Regions from separate parts of the Vogesella lacus genome, predicted to be linked through region 4. Evidence: predicted binding sites of a transcription regulator. Region 4 holds the regulator's gene; each other region holds the start of a gene.

What was found. Region 4 encodes sigma-54, which starts transcription at its own class of promoters, with help from an activator protein. Its sites were predicted from a motif close to CTGGCACGCTTCATGCTT; they were not measured.
Positions count from the first base shown of each region.
Region 1: the regulator sigma-54 is predicted to act here: its motif matches at 1,924-1,941, upstream of hybD (HyaD/HybD family hydrogenase maturation endopeptidase).
Region 2: the regulator sigma-54 is predicted to act here: its motif matches at 2,164-2,181, upstream of glnL (nitrogen regulation protein NR(II)).
Region 3: the regulator sigma-54 is predicted to act here: its motif matches at 2,476-2,493, upstream of flgJ (flagellar assembly peptidoglycan hydrolase FlgJ).

Region 1 covers NZ_CEETQT010000001.1:445,317-449,485, forward strand. The annotation lists gene ACZ9W6_RS02020 (nickel-dependent hydrogenase large subunit) at 1-537, shown strand, start outside; gene cybH (Ni/Fe-hydrogenase, b-type cytochrome subunit) at 698-1,402, shown strand; gene ACZ9W6_RS02030 (HigA family addiction module antitoxin) at 1,517-1,831, shown strand; gene hybD (HyaD/HybD family hydrogenase maturation endopeptidase) at 1,977-2,594, shown strand; gene ACZ9W6_RS02040 (HypC/HybG/HupF family hydrogenase formation chaperone) at 2,594-2,911, shown strand; gene ACZ9W6_RS02045 (thioredoxin domain-containing protein) at 2,930-3,382, shown strand; gene ACZ9W6_RS02050 (hydrogenase expression/formation protein) at 3,379-4,169, shown strand, end outside.
Region 2 covers NZ_CEETQT010000005.1:209,614-213,782, reverse strand. The annotation lists gene ntrC (nitrogen regulation protein NR(I)) at 1-1,053, opposite strand, end outside; gene glnL (nitrogen regulation protein NR(II)) at 1,070-2,134, opposite strand; gene ACZ9W6_RS08535 (DUF4124 domain-containing protein) at 2,243-2,740, opposite strand; gene ACZ9W6_RS08530 (TonB-dependent receptor domain-containing protein) at 2,874-4,169, opposite strand, start outside.
Region 3 covers NZ_CEETQT010000017.1:22,138-26,306, forward strand. The annotation lists gene flgG (flagellar basal-body rod protein FlgG) at 1-598, shown strand, start outside; gene ACZ9W6_RS17055 (flagellar basal body L-ring protein FlgH) at 615-1,301, shown strand; gene ACZ9W6_RS17060 (flagellar basal body P-ring protein FlgI) at 1,338-2,408, shown strand; gene flgJ (flagellar assembly peptidoglycan hydrolase FlgJ) at 2,524-3,456, shown strand; gene flgK (flagellar hook-associated protein FlgK) at 3,502-4,169, shown strand, end outside.
Region 4 covers NZ_CEETQT010000007.1:96,337-100,505, forward strand. The annotation lists gene ptsN (PTS IIA-like nitrogen regulatory protein PtsN) at 1-333, opposite strand, end outside; gene hpf (ribosome hibernation-promoting factor, HPF/YfiA family) at 477-800, opposite strand; gene ACZ9W6_RS10485 (RNA polymerase factor sigma-54) at 854-2,290, opposite strand; gene lptB (LPS export ABC transporter ATP-binding protein) at 2,297-3,022, opposite strand; gene lptA (lipopolysaccharide transport periplasmic protein LptA) at 3,019-3,516, opposite strand; gene lptC (LPS export ABC transporter periplasmic protein LptC) at 3,506-4,066, opposite strand; gene ACZ9W6_RS10505 (KdsC family phosphatase) at 4,063-4,169, opposite strand, start outside.

The DNA of each region.
Region 1 (4,169 bases), on a different contig from region 4:
TACCACCAGAACAAGGCCGAATTCAAGGAACCGGTCGATGCGCTGCTCAAGCACTTCAATGCGCCGATCGATGTGATGTTCTCGACCCTTGGCCGCACCGCTGCGCGCGCCCTCGAATCGGTGTGGGCAGCGCGCCAGATGAGCAGCTTCTACGACCAGCTGATCAGCAATATCAAGAACGGCGATACCGCCACCGCCAACGTGGAAAAGTGGGACCCATCCACCTGGCCGGCCGAGGTCAAGGGCGTGGGCTTTACCGAGGCACCACGCGGGGCACTGGGTCACTGGCTGAAGATCAAGGACAGCAAGATCGACAGCTACCAGTGCGTGGTCCCCACCACCTGGAACGCCGGCCCGCGCGATGACAAGGGCCAGATCGGTGCCTACGAAGCCTCGCTGATGGGCACAAAAATGGCCGTGCCGGATCAGCCGCTGGAAATCCTGCGCACCCTGCACAGCTTTGACCCTTGCCTTGCCTGCTCCACCCACGTCATCGGCGATGACGGTGGCGAGCTGGTCAAGGTACAGGTGCGCTAGGCAAACGTTGGCCGCCTGCGGCCAACCCTGTTTACCCCTCTGATCCGCCAGCCGGTGCTATCCCGCGCACATGGCCGCACCGGCCCGGATCATCGTCAGCCCCGCGGCAATGGCTGCAGTCATTGCCGCGGGTTACTGCCGATTCAACAGGAGCAAGAATATGAAGAGTTACGACTTTGACGGCAAGGCTCCGCAAGGGCTGGGTCGCAAGGTAACCTCGGTCTATGTTTACGAGGCGCCGGTAAGGCTGTGGCACTGGGTAACCGTGCTTTGCATCATCACCCTGTCGCTGACCGGCTACTTTATCGGCAAGCCCTTGCCCAGCATGCCCGGCGAAGCCACCTTCCAGTACCTGATGGGCTATATCCGTTTTGCCCACTTTGCCGCCGGCTACATCCTGGCCGCCGGCCTGATCGGCCGCCTGTACTGGGCACTGGTCGGCAATCACCATGCGCGCGAAATCATTCTGGTGCCGGTGTGGGACAAGGCATGGTGGCAGGAATTCTTCTTCGAGATCCGCTGGTATCTGTTTCTCGAGCGCTATCCGAAAAAGTACATCGGCCACAACCCGGTCGGCCAGATTGCAATGGCCAGCTTTTTGTGGGCCTGCATCTTCATGATTGCCACCGGCTTTGCGCTATATGGCGAAGGCACCGGCGAAGGCAGCTGGGCACACAGCGCCTTCCACTGGGTAATCGTCGCTTTCGGCAACAGCCTCGATGTACACAGCTGGCACCGCCTCGGCATGTGGGCGATCCTGCTGTTCGTGATGATTCACGTCTATGCCGCCATTCGCGAAGACATCATGTCCAAGCAGAGCATGGTCTCCACCATGATCAGCGGCTTTCGCATGTTCAAGGATTGATCAAGTCATGGCCACGACACGCTGCCCCGGCAGCGCTGGCCAGCAGGTAACTGTGTTGTGAGTGTAGTAGTGCTTGGGCCGGTCTTTGACCGGCCCTCTTTTTCCGGAGCCGATATGCAAACAAGACGGTCAGCCGCCCCCCGCACCCCCATTGCACCCGGCCGCTTCCTGCACAGCCGCTTTCTGCAGCCGGCCAGACTCAGCCAGACCGAAGCCGCACGGCTGCTGGGCATCTCGCGCCGCCGGCTGAACGAGATCATCCAGGGCCACCGCGCCATTACCCCCGACACGGCCATCAAGCTGGGCCAGCTGTTCGGCCTGCATGCGCGCTTCTGGCTGGCCCTGCAGGGCGATTGGGATCTGGCACAGCTGGCCCGCCCGAGCTACAACGAAAAGCAATCATCCAGCACAACTGCCAAAGTGGAATAACTCTTACCACATGCCGCATGACTTCCGCTGCACGATCACTGCTTAACTCCATAAAATCAGTCACTTGCCCGCCCTGCCGTGCCCTGCCAAAGTTGGCACGGCTTTTGTGTATGTAACGCCATCCGTTACATAGCAAAGACGCGGCATGACAGCTCCCAATATCACCATACTTGGCCTGGGCAACATCCTGTGGGCCGACGAAGGCTTCGGCGTGCGCCTGGCCGAAGCGCTGTACGCCCGCTTTGACTGGCCGGCCAATGTCGAGATCATCGATGGCGGCACCCAGGGGCTGTTGTTGCTGCCCTATGTCGAACAGGCCGACAAGCTGCTGATTCTCGACGCCATCGACTTTGGCCTGCCACCCGGCACCTTGCGCGCCTATCACGACGACGCCGTGCCCGCCTACCTCACCGCCAAGAAAATGAGCTTGCACCAGACCGGTTTTTCCGAGGTGCTGGCACTGGCCGACCTCAAAGGCGCACTGCCGCAGGCAATTACCCTGATCGGCGTACAGCCGGTGGAGCTGGAAGACTACGGCGGTAGCCTGTCACCAGCGGTGCGCGGCCAACTGCCGGCCGCGCTCGAGCTGGCGGTGCAGACCTTGGCCGTATGGGGCATCACCGCCACGCCAAGATCACCGGGCGAGAGCCGCCTCAACGATGCCAGCCTCGACATGCAGCGTTACGAGAACGAACGCCCCAGCGCCGAGCAAGCCTGCCGCGTGGGCGACGCCCGCGTACTGTTTGACGGGGAGTGCAGCTGATGTGCCTGGGCGTACCGATGCAGGTGGTCGAGCCGGGCTGGTTCAGCGCCCGCTGCCGCGACCGTGATGGCCAGCTGGTCGAGATCGACACGCGCCTGGTCGGCGAAGCCGCTGCCGGCGACTGGCTGCTCACCTTTACCGGCGCGGCCCGCGAACAGCTGGACGAGCACCGCGCCGCCGATCTGCTCGCTGCCATTGCCGCACTGGAAGCCGCACTAGCCGGCAACTATCAGCCCGAACACTATTTCGCCGACCTGCTGTCGCGCGAGCCGCAACTGCCGCCACATCTGCAGCCTCCAGCCAAACCGCTTTCCTGATTCCTGCAAAGGCCTGTCATGCAATCCTTCATCCCCACTTTTGACAGCGTTGCCAGCCGCTTGAGCGCGCTGGGCTACCCGCAGACCGCTGCGGCCAACCTTGACGCCCTGGCCGCCAGCCACGACCACCTGATCGTGATGCTTAGCGCCGACCCGCACCAGTTTCCCGAAGTCGCCGATAACGCGGTGATCGTGCCCGAAGTGCTGAAAGCCTTGCCAGGCCACACCTGTCAGGTCTGCTGGGCCAATCCGGCCGACAGCCGCGAGCTGGCCGCACGCTTTGGTGTCCTGAAGTTTCCGGCACTGGTTTTCCTGCGTGGTGGCGAGTACACCGGCGTGATTGTCGGGCTGATGGACTGGCCGGAGGTGGTGCACCGCTTTGCCGAACTGCTGGCCGCCCCGACCCGCCGCCCGCCGTCCGTCGGCATCCCCGTCAACCGTGCCACCCCTGCCGGAGCCTGCCAGTCATGAGCCAGTTCATCATGCCCAAAGCGTTTCCGATTCCGGTAGTCGGCATCGGCCCCGGCTCGCAACCGGTCGACCCCGACCTGAGCTACATGCCGATGCCGCGCGAGCTGGACGGCTTCGACATGCCCTATCTGCCAACGGCCGAAGAAACCGCCCATTTGTCTGATGCCAAGGCACTGGTCGGCGAGCTCATTCGCCGCATGCAGGCGTGGGATGGCCACAGCGAGCCCTACCCGTCGCTGACACTCAACCATCTGGATCGCGAAAGCCGCACCCTGATCAGCCAGCTGCTGGGCGAAGGTGAAGTCAGCGCCCGCGTCAAATGTGTGGATGGCCGCGAGTTGCTGATCCAGGAGTCGGTGTTTGCTGGCGTGTGGCGCGTGCTGGAGTTGGCCGCCGATGGCCAGCCGCTGACCGACAGCATCGAGGCCGGCCCGATGCCGGTGGCGGTTTGGCAACAGGCGCGAGCCTTTGGCAGCCGCGACTTCACCCCCTTCGACCCGGCCGGCGTGGCGCTGATGAATGCGCCGGCAGTACTGGCCGAGGTGGCCGAGCGGGTGGCCAATTATCACGATGGCGACGAAGATCATGTGATCAACTTCAGCCTGCTGCCGATGACGCCGGAAGACATGGCCTATATCGACGCCAACCTGGGCGGCGGCAACAGCGGTGTGTTCTCGCGCGGTTACGGCAAGTGCCGTGTGATGGCCACCCGCCTGCAAAACGTGTGGCGGGTACAGTACTTCAACGGCATGAACGCCATTCTGCTGGATACGCTGGAAATCAGCCG
Region 2 (4,169 bases), on a different contig from region 4:
GGGGAAGGGGTAGTGCTGGATGCGCTGCATCGCCGCCTCTGTCAGGCGCTTGGCTTCCATATCCAGGTTGGCCGCGGTGCGCGACAGGAAGTGGCGTACCAACAGCGGAATATCCTCGCTGCGCTCGCGCAGCGGCGGCAGGCGCAGGCGGATCACGTTCAGGCGGTGAAACAGGTCTTCGCGGAACTTGCCTTGCTTGACGTGTTCTTCGAGGTTTTGGTGGGTGGCGGCAATCACCCGCACATTGGCCTTGACCGGGGTATGACCGCCGACGCGGTAGAAATGGCCATCGGACAGCACGCGCAGCAGGCGGGTCTGCAGCTCGGTCGGCATATCGCCGATTTCATCGAGAAACAGCGTGCCGCCTTCGGCCTCTTCAAAGCGGCCACGCCGGGTGGCGACTGCTCCGGTGAACGCGCCTTTTTCATGGCCGAACAGCTCGGACTCCAGCAGATCGCGCGGAATGGCGGCAGTGTTCAGGGCGATAAACGGTTTGCTGGCGCGTACCGAGTGGCGATGCAGCGCTTCGGCCACACGCTCCTTGCCGGAGCCGGATTCGCCGGTAATCAGCACGGTGACGCTGGATTGCGACAGGCGACCGATGGCGCGGAATACGTCCTGCATGGCGGGGGCCTGGCCCAGCAGCGAGGGCATCGCCTCGTTATTGCCGAGGCTGCTGCCATTGTCGCGGCTCTGGGCGAGTGCCCGTTCGATCAGGGTGACGGCCTGGTCGACATCAAAAGGTTTGGGCAGATATTCGAACGCACCGCCCTGAAAGGCCGCTACGGCCGAATCGAGGTCGGAATGCGCCGTCATGATGATGACCGGCAGATCCGGGTGCTCCTGCCTGACCTTGGCCAGAAACTTCAGGCCGTCAGTGCCGGGCATGCGCACATCGCTGATGATGACGCTGGGTAGCTGATCGTACAGCGCGTTCAGCGCATCATCCGCGCTGGAAAAGCTCTGCCAGCTGATCTGGCTGCGGCTGAGCGATTTTTCCAGCACCCAGCGGATGGCTTTGTCGTCGTCGATGATCCAGACGGATTGGGTCATGGCTTAGCCTTTCTTGTTATGCATCCGGGCCGAAGGGCATCAGGATGTTGAAGCAGGTGTGCCCCTGGCGGGATTCGAATTCGATGATGCCGCCGTGCTGGTGGACAAAAGTCTGCGCCAGCGTCAGGCCGAGGCCGGTGCCATCGGCGCGGCCGGTCACCAGCGGGTAGAACACGTGGTCGCGGATTTCCTCGGGAATGCCGGGGCCGTTGTCGATGATCTGGATATGCAGCGCCAGATTGTGGCGCTTGCGTGCCAGTGTTACCTGACGGGCAACGCGGGTGCGCAGGGTGATCTCGCCTTTGCCATGCATGGCCTGGGCGGCGTTGCGCACGATATTGAGCACGATCTGGATCAGCTGCTCCTTGTCGGCAGCCAGGCCGGGCAGGCTGATATCGTAGTCGCGGCGAATCTGCAGGCCTTGCGGGTACTCGGCCAGCAGGATGCTGCGTACCCGTTCCAGCACTTCGTGGATATTTACATCGCTGGCGATCTGGCGGCGATGCGGGGCCAGCAGGCGATCGACCAGGGTCTGCAGGCGCAGCGCCTCCTCGCGGATCACGCTGGTGTATTCGAGCAATTCCGGCCGGTCGGCGATTTCGTGCTCCAGCAATTGCGCCGCACCCCGGATGCCACCCAGCGGGTTTTTGACTTCATGTGCCAGATTGCGGATCAGCTCGCGGTTGGCTTGTTGTTGCAGCAGCAGACGCTCTTCATTGGCGATACGCAATTGCTGCTCGATCGGGCGCAATTCCAGCAAGGCCAGTCGCGGCGGGCTGTCGATGGGGGTAACAGTCAGGCTGACGTGTAGCGGGCTGCCACTTTCCGGGGCTAGCTCGAGGTCGTGCTCGATATAGCTGCCGGCATGATCGAGCGCCATCTGCACCGCATTACGCAAGGCGCGGGCATCGCGAAACAGGGTGTAGAGGCTGTGGCGCTGCAATTCCTTGCGGCCAACCTTGAGCAGGCTTTCGCAGGCGGGATTGGCGAAGTGCAGTTCGCCATTGCGCTGCACCACCATCACGGGCGTGTCCAGCAACTCCAGTCCGGCGTAACTGGCGGGCGATGAGCTCGGGTTCATATAGGGCATCCGCAATCTTTCCTGTTAGCTAGCAATAAGCGCGCCATGCGCTGATCGGCCTGAGAAAATCAGATTGCCCTATTATGGTGCATATTCATGCACCATGCTTTACTTCGGTGCGTTCTCCATATTCAGCTCGCTTTGCAGTGCTGAAATATTTCGTTCGCGATCGGTGATCTCGTCCTGCAGCTTGCGTTTTTGTGTGGTGTCGGCATTGCTGGCTGCTTGCAAGGCCTTGCGCGCATCGGCCAGTGCCTTTTGCTCGTTGGCCAGCTCGTCCTGCAGGATGCGATTACGGCCGCGGTCGCGGTTGCGCTGGGTCTCGGGTTTGACGCTGGGGATATTGCCGGTGCTTTGCTGGCGCGGTGTGCTGGGCGCTGCTGGCGCAGCAGAAGGATTGGGGCTGCTGTTGGCGATGCCGTTGCCGCCATTGCCACCACCACTGGATGGTGTGACCAGAAAAGGCTTGGCACCCTTGATCGGGATATTGGTAAAGGTCACGCGGCCATCCTTGTCTACATATTTGTAGATGGTATTGGCCTGGGCCGTGCTGATGCCGCTGAGCAGGCAGAGCAGGGCAATCGTGGTGAGAGGGCGGCTGGACATGCCGGAATGATAGCAAACAAACCGGCTGCATTAGCAAGTGCCGGGCTTGGCGCTTTAAGACGGCAAGTCATGTGGCGGGCCAGTCATTGAAAACGCCCGAAGACTGGCATCTTCGGGCGTGTGCTTCACGGGTTTAGAACTGCCAGCTCAGGTCAAGACGGAAGTCGCGGCCAGCCTCAGGGTAGCCCAGCACTTTTTGCTGTGCGCCCTGATAGGCGTAGGTGGCCTGGTCGTAATACGCCTTGTCGAACAGGTTCTTCACGGCAAAATTCACGCGTGGCAGGTTCTTGCCGCTTGGCTTCCAGCTCAGGTAGACATCATGCACGGCATAGCCATCCTTGCGCATGGTGGTGCCGTTGGCCGCCACCGGCTGGTAATCGATGCCTTCGGTCAGACGGCCCTGCCAGCCAAGCTCCAGCTGGTATTGCGGCAGCTGGTAGCCCAGATGCGCAACCCAGGTGCGACCGGTGTAGGTGCCAAGGCCGAGGTCGCCATCGCCGAGCAGACGGCCATTCAGCTTGGGTTTGCTGTGGCTGACATTGAGGCCGGCGCTCAGCTGGCCCAGCTGATAATCGGCAGACAGCTCATAGCCCTTCACCTTGGCGGTGCCGGCATTGTCGCGGCAGACGCCACGCGGCGGGGTGCACAGCAAGGAGGTGACGAAGTTGTCGATACGCTGATTGAAGACGTTGGCCGCAAGCTTCAGGCCGCCACGCTGGTATTGCAGGCCCAGTTCGCTATTGCTGGCTTTTTCCGGGTCAATCTCGCTGGCGTTTTTCCAGCTGGCGATATCCAGCATGAAGGCTTCCTTCAGACCGACGCCGCGCAGTGCACGGGCGTGGCCGCCCTTGAGCTGCCAGTTGTCATTCAGGTCGAAGGTAGCCTGCAGGCTGGGGCTGGCGCCACTGCTACTGAAGTGCTGACCATGATTATCGCGGTAGTCATAGCTGTCAAAACGCAGGCCAGCCGCCAAGGTCAGTGGCGAGAAGCTGAGCACCGCCTCGGTGTAGCCGCCCAGCACGCTGGCGCGTTCATGGCCGCTGCCGGTGTTGTTTTGCGAATTGCTGATCTGGCGGGCGCGCGACTCGTCTTCGCGCCAGTTCAGGCCGTAGCGCAGCAAGTGCTCGCCGAGACTGGACTTCAAATTGATATCCAGACCGTGGGTGCGCAGCGATTCGCCATAGTTGCGGCCAACCTTGCTGGTGCGATCGCTATCGACAGCCGAGCGATGCAGCAGCACTTCGGCCTTGTCGATAGCGCCAAGACCAAGCGCCTGGTAGCGGATGCTGCTGGTGTCGCGCAGCTGGCTCTGCGGAATCGGGTCATTCGGCACCACCGGATGGAAGAAACCCACCATATTGGCGCGGGCATTACGGATACCGTGTTCGTCGCTGTGCTGGTAATTGAATTGCAGCGATTGCTTGTTGGC
Region 3 (4,169 bases), on a different contig from region 4:
GCCGACGGGCTTGCATGTTGGTAGCGGCTCGGCACCGGTAGCGACATCGCGCGATCATTCTCAGGGTGATCTGATCCGGACCGGACAGTCTCTTGACTTGGCGATTGCCGGGGATGGTTTTTTTCGTATTCTGACGCCGGAAGGGACTATCGGCTATACGCGCAATGGCGAATTCAAGCGCAATAGTGAAGGCACTGTTGTTACGCCAGCAGGTATGCCACTGGATCCACCGGTAACCATTCCGGGGACGGCAAGCAAGATTACAGTTTCACCAACGGGGCTGCTTGAGTATTACGAAGGAAGCAGCACTACAGCATCTGGCTCATTTCAGCTGACGCTGACCAATTTCACCAATCCTCAGGGTTTGTCATCGAATGGCGGGACAATTTATTTCGCTACTGCTGCATCGGGCGAGCCGCTGGATGGCCAGCCAGGCACGGATGGTCGTGGTGTAATTAACCAGAGCATGCTGGAAGGATCTAACGTGAACGTTACGGAAGAGTTGATCAATATGGTCACTGCACAGCGTTCGTATGACTTGAATTCGCGTGCGATCAAGACGTCGGATGAGATGCTGCAGAAATTGTCGCAGTTGTGATGAGGTTGATGCGTAGATGAAAACTCTCTGCTTGTTGGTCACATCGACCCTGTTGGGCTTGTTGACAGGTTGTGCGGTACAAACGGCGCCAATTACGCATCAGCCGATGTCGATGCGTCCGCAGCCAATGCCGGCGGCAGTACCTACTGATGGTTCCATCTTCCAGGCAGCAAGTTTTCGTCCGATGTTTGAGGATCGCTCACCTGTCCGGGTGGGGGATATCTTGACGGTAACGATTCAGGAGTCGAACAAGTCGGCAACTGCTGAAGACACAAAAGGATCCCGTGATAGCAGTATTGATGGCGGGATTACGGCGGGAACCAATTTGCCTTTCATTCCGGGTGCGGTCGAGAAGAAGCTTGGTGGTTTGAGTCTTTCTGGTACGGGTTCGGCTAGCGAGACCGGTAAGTCAAGTAGTAGTAACAGCAGCTCGTTTAGTGCGTCGGTGACGGTAACGGTTATTGATGTTTATCCGAACGGCAATTTGCTGGTGAGTGGCGAGAAGCAGATGAAGATCAACGGGGAGCACGAGTTTATTCGTCTTTCTGGCGTGATTAATCCACGTGATATCGAACGTGGCAATACGATAGCGTCAACCCGAGTGGCGGATGCAAGGATAGAGCAGATCAATCAGGGGCGCAGTAGGGCGTATAACGATACTGGCTGGCTGCAGCGAGTCTTCCTGTCCTTGATGCCGTTCTAAGGGGTAAAAATGAGGGTCTTGTTATTGTGTGTGTGCATGCTGGTGTTTGCCGGTCCTGTGCATGCGGCACAAAGAATCAAGGAGTTGGCCAATGTGGCCGGCGTCAGATCCAATCCTTTAATCGGCTATGGTCTGGTGGTCGGGCTTGATGGTAGTGGTGACAAGAAATCGGCTTCGCCATTTACGGGTCAATCGCTGGCAAATATGTTGAATCAGCTGGGTATTCAGGTGCCATCAGGCGTTGAACTTGACCCCAAGAACGTCGCCGCTGTTTCTTTGACTGCAACCTTGCCGCCGTTCTCGCGCAGAGGGCAGGAGCTCGATGTGACAGTTTCTTCGATTGGTGATGCGAAGAGTCTTCGCGGTGGGACGCTGCTGTTGTCGCCGCTGAAGGGGATTGATGGCCAGATTTATGCGTTGGCGCAGGGTAATGTGGTCGTCGGTGGCGCGGGTGCATCTGCGGGTGGCAGTCGTACGCAGGTGAATCATCTGAGTGTTGGCCGCGTGCCTGCGGGTGCGATTGTCGAACGAGAGTTGCCGGCCTCGCTGGGTATGGGTGATGTGTTGTCGCTGCAATTGAATGATGCTGATTTCACGACGGCAAACCGGGTGGTGTCTGCGATCAACCGGGAGTTTGGCAGCCAGATGGCGCGTGCTCTTGATGGTAGGCAAATTGAGGTTCGTGCTCCGCAAGACAGTAATGCACGAATTCAGTTTCTGTCACGGCTGGAGAATATTTCCGTGCAGGCTGGAGAGGCAACGCCACTGGTTATCATCAACGCGCGGACTGGGTCGATTGTGATGAATCAGTCGGTAAGAATTGATCCGTGCGCGATTGCTCACGGAAATCTGTCGGTGACTGTTAATAGTACGCCAGAGGTCAGTCAGCCGAATGCTTTGGCTGGCGGCAAGACTCAGGTTACAAACAAAGTTGACATCAAGCTGAGTGCTGATGGCGGCAGGATGGTGAACATGCCGAATGGCGCTTCGCTGTCCGAGGTGGTTGGTGCGCTGAATTCAGTCGGGGCAACACCGCAGGATTTGATTTCGATTTTGCAGGCGATGAAGCTTTCTGGGGCGTTGAAAGCAGATCTGCAGATCATCTAGGTTGATAGGCACTCCGTTATTAATGGAGTTTTAAGGCGATGCTCTTGAGCATCGCCTTTTTTTATTTCTGGCCTGGATCTTGCTTTGATTTGAGTGTTAATCAGGGATTCTCGTCATGCAGATTCTATCCAACCCTTTGGCTAATCGCCTTGCTATTGATCCGAGCGCAAGTCAGGAGATGATGGCACTTGCCAAGCAAGATCCTAATCTGGCTATCAAACAAGTTGCCGGTCAGTTTGAGGCAATGCTGGTGAATCAGTTGCTATCAAGTGCTCGTGAGAACAGTTTAAGCGGTGATGAGGACTCTTCGGAGCTTGGTACTTACAAGGGCTTGGTAGATCAGCAGTTGGTGATGGGGCTGACACAAGGTGGTGGTTTGGGGATGGCAGAAATGCTGGCCAGGCAAATTGAAAAGCTGGCGCACACTGACAAGTTGCAAAACGACCCTGCCGTTGCCGCCTTGCAGGACTTGCCGCTGGCCTTGCCGGCACCGGCAAAAATTTCTTATGCAGTCGGTCGTTATCAATCGATGCAGGCTGATGTTGCGACCAGCCCTGTCAAACCGCTTGCAGCAGTGACTGATATTCCGACGGATAAAGAAGGTTTTGTTTCTACCTTGCTGCCATTTGCTAGCAAGGCGGCTGAAAAACTGGGCGTGGCACCAGAGCTGTTAGTTGGGCATGCCGCCCTTGAGAGTGGCTGGGGCAAGCGCAGTATCAAGCATCCGGATGGCCGGGAAAGTTATAACTTGTTTGGTATCAAGGCCAATGCTGCATGGGGAGGGGACAGCGTGGCGACGCTGACAACCGAGTATGTGAATGGCAAGGCGCAGAAGCAGGTCGAGAGTTTCAGGTCGTATCCGGATTTGCAGGCAGCATTTGATGATTATGCAAATCTGTTGAAAAACAATGGTCGTTATCAGGCTGCGCTGAATCGTGGTACGGATGCCTCGGCTTTTGCCAACGGTTTGCAACGAGGTGGCTATGCAACCGACCCGGCATATGCTCGTAAATTGACTGATGTGGCGCAGGCAGTATTTCAACGCTAAAGCACCTTGATGCCGTGACGATAAGAAGTAGATGGGAGATTCAACATGTCCAGTATTTTCAGCATTGGTGTGAGCGGGCTTAATGCGGCCAAGGCCGCACTTGAAGTAACCAGCCATAACATTGGTAATGTGAATACGGATGGTTATAACCGACAGCGGCTGGAGCAGGCTGCGGCTAGTCCGCAGTTTGTCGGCTTTGGCTATGTGGGTCGTGGCGTGGATCTCTATGCGGTTTCACGGATGTACGATGGTTTTATGGAGAATCAGCTGCAAGCGGTGACCGCGTCGAGTAGTGGTTTTCAGACGCAAGAGCTTGCCTTGAATGACATAGACAATCTTTTGTCAGATCCCAGTACTGGTCTCTCAAGCGTCATGCAGGGGTTTTATAGCAGTTTGCAGCAGCTGAGCCAGCAGCCGAGCTCGGTTGCTGCCAGGCAGACTGTGATCAGCCAGGCGGAAACTGTGGCCGGACGGTTTCAGTCCATGAATAATCGTCTTGAAGAGCTACGCAATGGACTGATAAACCAGGTGGGGAACTCTGTAGGGGCGGTAAATGCCTATGCCAAGCAGCTTGCTGACCTGAACAAGCAGATTGTGTCATTGAATGAGCAAAATGGTCGCTTGCCTAATGACCTGCTGGATCAGCGTGATGTAATTGTTCGTGATCTGAACAAGCTGATCAAGACCGACATGATTGCCAAGCCGGATGGCAC
Region 4 (4,169 bases):
ATCTGTCGCCTGGTCCGGCACCAGTAGCACAAACAGCAGGCTGACCGGCTTGTTATCCGGGGCGTCAAAGGCGATAGGAGTGCTCAAACGGATGAAAACACCGGTGGCTTCTTTCAGGCCCTTGATGCGGCCATGAGGTATGGCGACACCTTGACCAAGTCCGGTCGAGCCCAGTTTTTCGCGGGAGAACAGGCTGTCAAAAACATCACTGCGGGCAATGCCCTGTGAGTTTTCAATCAGGATGCCGACTTGTTCAAACAACCGTTTCTTGCTGGATACATCCAGCCCGACCATGACATTTTCTGGAGAAAGGATTTTGCTAATGAGGCTCATCTTGCGTGGTGCCAGTAAAGAACGTTGGCCATTCTACGCTTTCCGGCAAGATTTCAATAGCCGATCAGGACGTAAGCGTGGTGGATTGTTTCAAACAAAAAGAACGGATAAGAAATCTTATCCGTTCTTGTCTTTGCAGGGTATCAGAGGGCTGCCTGATCCTGAATGATAGGGCTGACGCGGTGGTCAACCTGTTTTTCCTTGAACTTCAGAACCTGACGATCAAGCTTGTCTGCCAAGGCATCGATGGCAGCATACATATCGGCATCCGTCGCTTCGGCGTGGATGTCTTTACCCGCCAAATGCACGTTTACTTCGGCTTTCTGTACCAGTTTGTCGACAGACAATGTCACGTTGACACCGATAACATTATCTACATGCCTGGTAATCCGCTCCAGCTTGCTTTCTACATATTCACGCAGTGCTGGGGTAACTTCGAGGTGGAGACCGGTAATCTTGAGGTTCATACCCTTTACTCCTTCTTAAAGTGTCGCGAACGAAGTGTCGCGACTCAAGAAAATCAAAGTGACTTGCGTTGGCTGACCGGTGGTATCTGCATCGCTTCCCGGTACTTGGCAACCGTTCTTCTGGCTACCTGTATGCCCTTGGCGACGAGATGGTCTGCAATCGCACCGTCTGACAACGGCTTTTTATTATCTTCATGATCGATGAGTTGCTTGATGATGGCCTTGATGGCTGTCGCCGAACACTCACCGCCACTATCGGTATCAACAGAGCTGCCGAAAAAGTACTTCAGCTCAAACAGGCCTCTGCTGCACAAAAGATATTTTTGCGTGGTTACCCTGGAAATGGTTGATTCATGGAGTCCAAGCTCATCTGCGACATCCCGCAGAATCATCGGGCGCATGGCTACTTCGCCCAGCTCGAAGAACTCTTGTTGTCTTTCGACTATAGATTCCGCCACTTTCAGGATGGTGTCAAATCGTTGCTGAATGTTTTTGATCAGCCACCGTGCCTCTTGAAGTTGACCACCCAGATCGTGGCTGGTTCCTTTCTGTTGTAGCAGAGAGGCATACATCTGGTTGACACGAAGTTTGGGCAGGTTGGCCTGGTTTAGCCGGGCAACCCATCTGCGGCCAACCTTGATCACCCGGATATCCGGTGCAACGTAGTGGGTTTCACCGTGGTCAAAGCCACTGCTCGGGCGCGGGCGCAGGCTGGTGATCAAGCCGTGAGCGGCTTTCAGTGTCGGATCGTCAATGCTCAAGGCCCGCTTCAACTTGATGAAGTCACGGTTGCCCAGCAAGTCAAAATGCTGGCTGACAATGCTTGCGGCCAACTCGCGCGCGGGGTGCTTGTCATGGGGGGCATTGTCGAGCTGTAACAGCAGGAATTCCTGCAGATTAAGACTGGCAAAGCCGACGGGCTCCAGTTGGGTCAGCAGGCGACGCAGGCAGGACAACTCTTCCAGCTCGACATCCAGCTCAAGCGGCAGCTCGGCGAGTATCTCGTCCAGAGGGCTGGAGAGGTAGCCATCATCATCGAGCTCGTCGATCAGCAGGGCAATCAGGGCGCGGTCACGCTGGCTTAGTTGTAGTTCGCCGGTCTGGCTTAACAGGTGCTCGCGCAGCGAGGGCTTTTTCGGGGCGCTGAGGATGGGGTCAAACTCGTCATCATCATCGTGATTGCTGCTACTGCGGCTGCCCCAGTCAGCAGGCTCGTCAAATGCACTGCTGTTATCACTATCTTGTGAGGCGTTTTCTTGCGGGGTTTCCGGAGCTGTTTCGGCCGGTTGGTTGCGCTCTGGCCATTCGCTTGGCGGCACCAGCTTTTCTTCGCTTTCTTCCTGGCGTTCCAGCAAGGGGTTTTCCAGCAGATAGCGCTCCAGCTCGGAGCCCAGTTCGAGTGTGGACATCTGCAAAAGCTTGATGGACTGTTGCAGCTGCGGCGTCAGCGTCAGCTGTTGACTGGTCTTGAGCTGGAGGGTCTGTTTCATGCTTGTTTACAGATGGAAGTGTTCGCCCAGGTAGACACGTCTTACCTGTTCATTTTCAACGAGTTCGCCCGGCAGGCCGGAGGCCAGTACGCCGCCTTCCGAGATGATGTAGGCGCGGTCGCAGATGCGCAGGGTTTCGCGCACGTTATGGTCGGTAATCAGCACGCCGATGCCGCGTGATTTCAGAAACTGGATAATCTTCTGGATATCGATCACGGCAATCGGGTCAACGCCGGCAAATGGCTCGTCCAGCAGGATGAAGCGCGGTCGGGTGGCCAGTACCCGGGCGATTTCCACGCGGCGGCGCTCACCGCCAGACAGTGCCATGGCGTTGCTTTCACGCAGATGGCCGATGTTGAGATCGTCCAGCAGCAATACCAGCTCGTTTTCCAGCTCTTCACCGCGCAGGCCGGTGATCTCGAGCACGGCCTTGATGTTTTCTTCTACGGTGAGTTTGCGGAAAATCGATGCTTCTTGCGGCAGATAACCCAGCCCCATGCGCGCGCGCTGATGAATCGGCAGGTGGGTGATCTCCTGCTTGTCGAGTTCGATACGGCCGTCATCGGCAGCGATCAGGCCAACGACCATGTAAAAGCTGGTGGTTTTGCCGGCGCCATTCGGACCCAGCAGGCCGATCACTTCGCCACTGCTGATGTCCAGCGACACATTCTTTACGACGGTGCGCTTTTTGAAGGTCTTTTTCAGCTGGCGGATGGAAAGCGTGCTGCTCATGGCTTGCTCTTGGGTTGCAGGATCACGGTGACGCGGCCGGTGCTGCCGTTGGCGCTGCCATTGACTTCATAGTTCTCGGTCGCGGTGTTGTAGACAATGCGGCTGCCGCTGACCGAGTCCATGCCACGCTTGATACGCGCATTGCCGGTCAGAATGGCAAGGTCGCTGCCATTGTCGTATTGCACGCTGTTGGCCGAGCCTTCAACGAATTCGTTGCTGCCATCAATCTTCTGGCGGAACTTGACCGGGCCGCCACTGGCTTGCAGCTGCTGCTGGCCCTTGTTATCGCGTACCACAATGACTTTGTCGGCCTGAATCAGCAGAGTGCCTTGTTTGACATCGACATTGCCCTCCCAGACTGTGGTGCCTTTTTTCTGGTCAAGCGTGCCTTTGTCGGCGCTGATTTCGATCGGTTTGTCACGATCGGCCTTGTCGGCATGAGCCGGAACGGCAAGGCAGCTGATCAGTAACAGGGCTGGCAGGCTATGGCGCATAGAAGATCCTAACATTGGACAGAAATTCCAGAGTCTGGCTGTCCTGGCGATAAATGAAACCGGTGGCATTGAGCCTGGAGTTTTGCTGGGTCAATAGCAGCGGTGCCTGATTGCGTACTTCATGCTTGTTGCCATCCAGCTGCATGCTGGAGGTCTGCAGTACGATCGGCGTTTTGCCCGGCTGCTCCTGCTCCCAGCGGACATTGTCTTTCAGCTCGGCCAGCTTTTCCTGACGGTGGTAAGTCGCCGTCGAGGCGTTTACCGAGAAGTCGGCCTTGCCGTTCTGATAACGGGTCAGCAGTGGCTCTTGCACAAAGACCAGCGGATTGCGGGGCAGTTGCCACAGCGATTTGGCGTACAGGCGCTCTTGCAGCATGCCATGCTCGTCATACTGGCGCGCCTGCAGATTGCTGATGGTGTATTCCGGCTCGTTCAGATTCAGGTCTGGCCGGGCGAAGGGCTGCTGCGTCGTAACGATGTGCAGGTATAAGGCCAGCAGCGCCATGCCTAGCGTCAGTCCGAGCGGAAAGAGTCGTGCAGCGCGATTCATGCCAGATAGCTGTTCATCAGTGCGTCAAAGGTGCCCTGTGCCTGCATGATCAGCTCGCACAGCTCGCGCACTGCGCCGCTGCCGCCGTGATTGCCGGTGACAA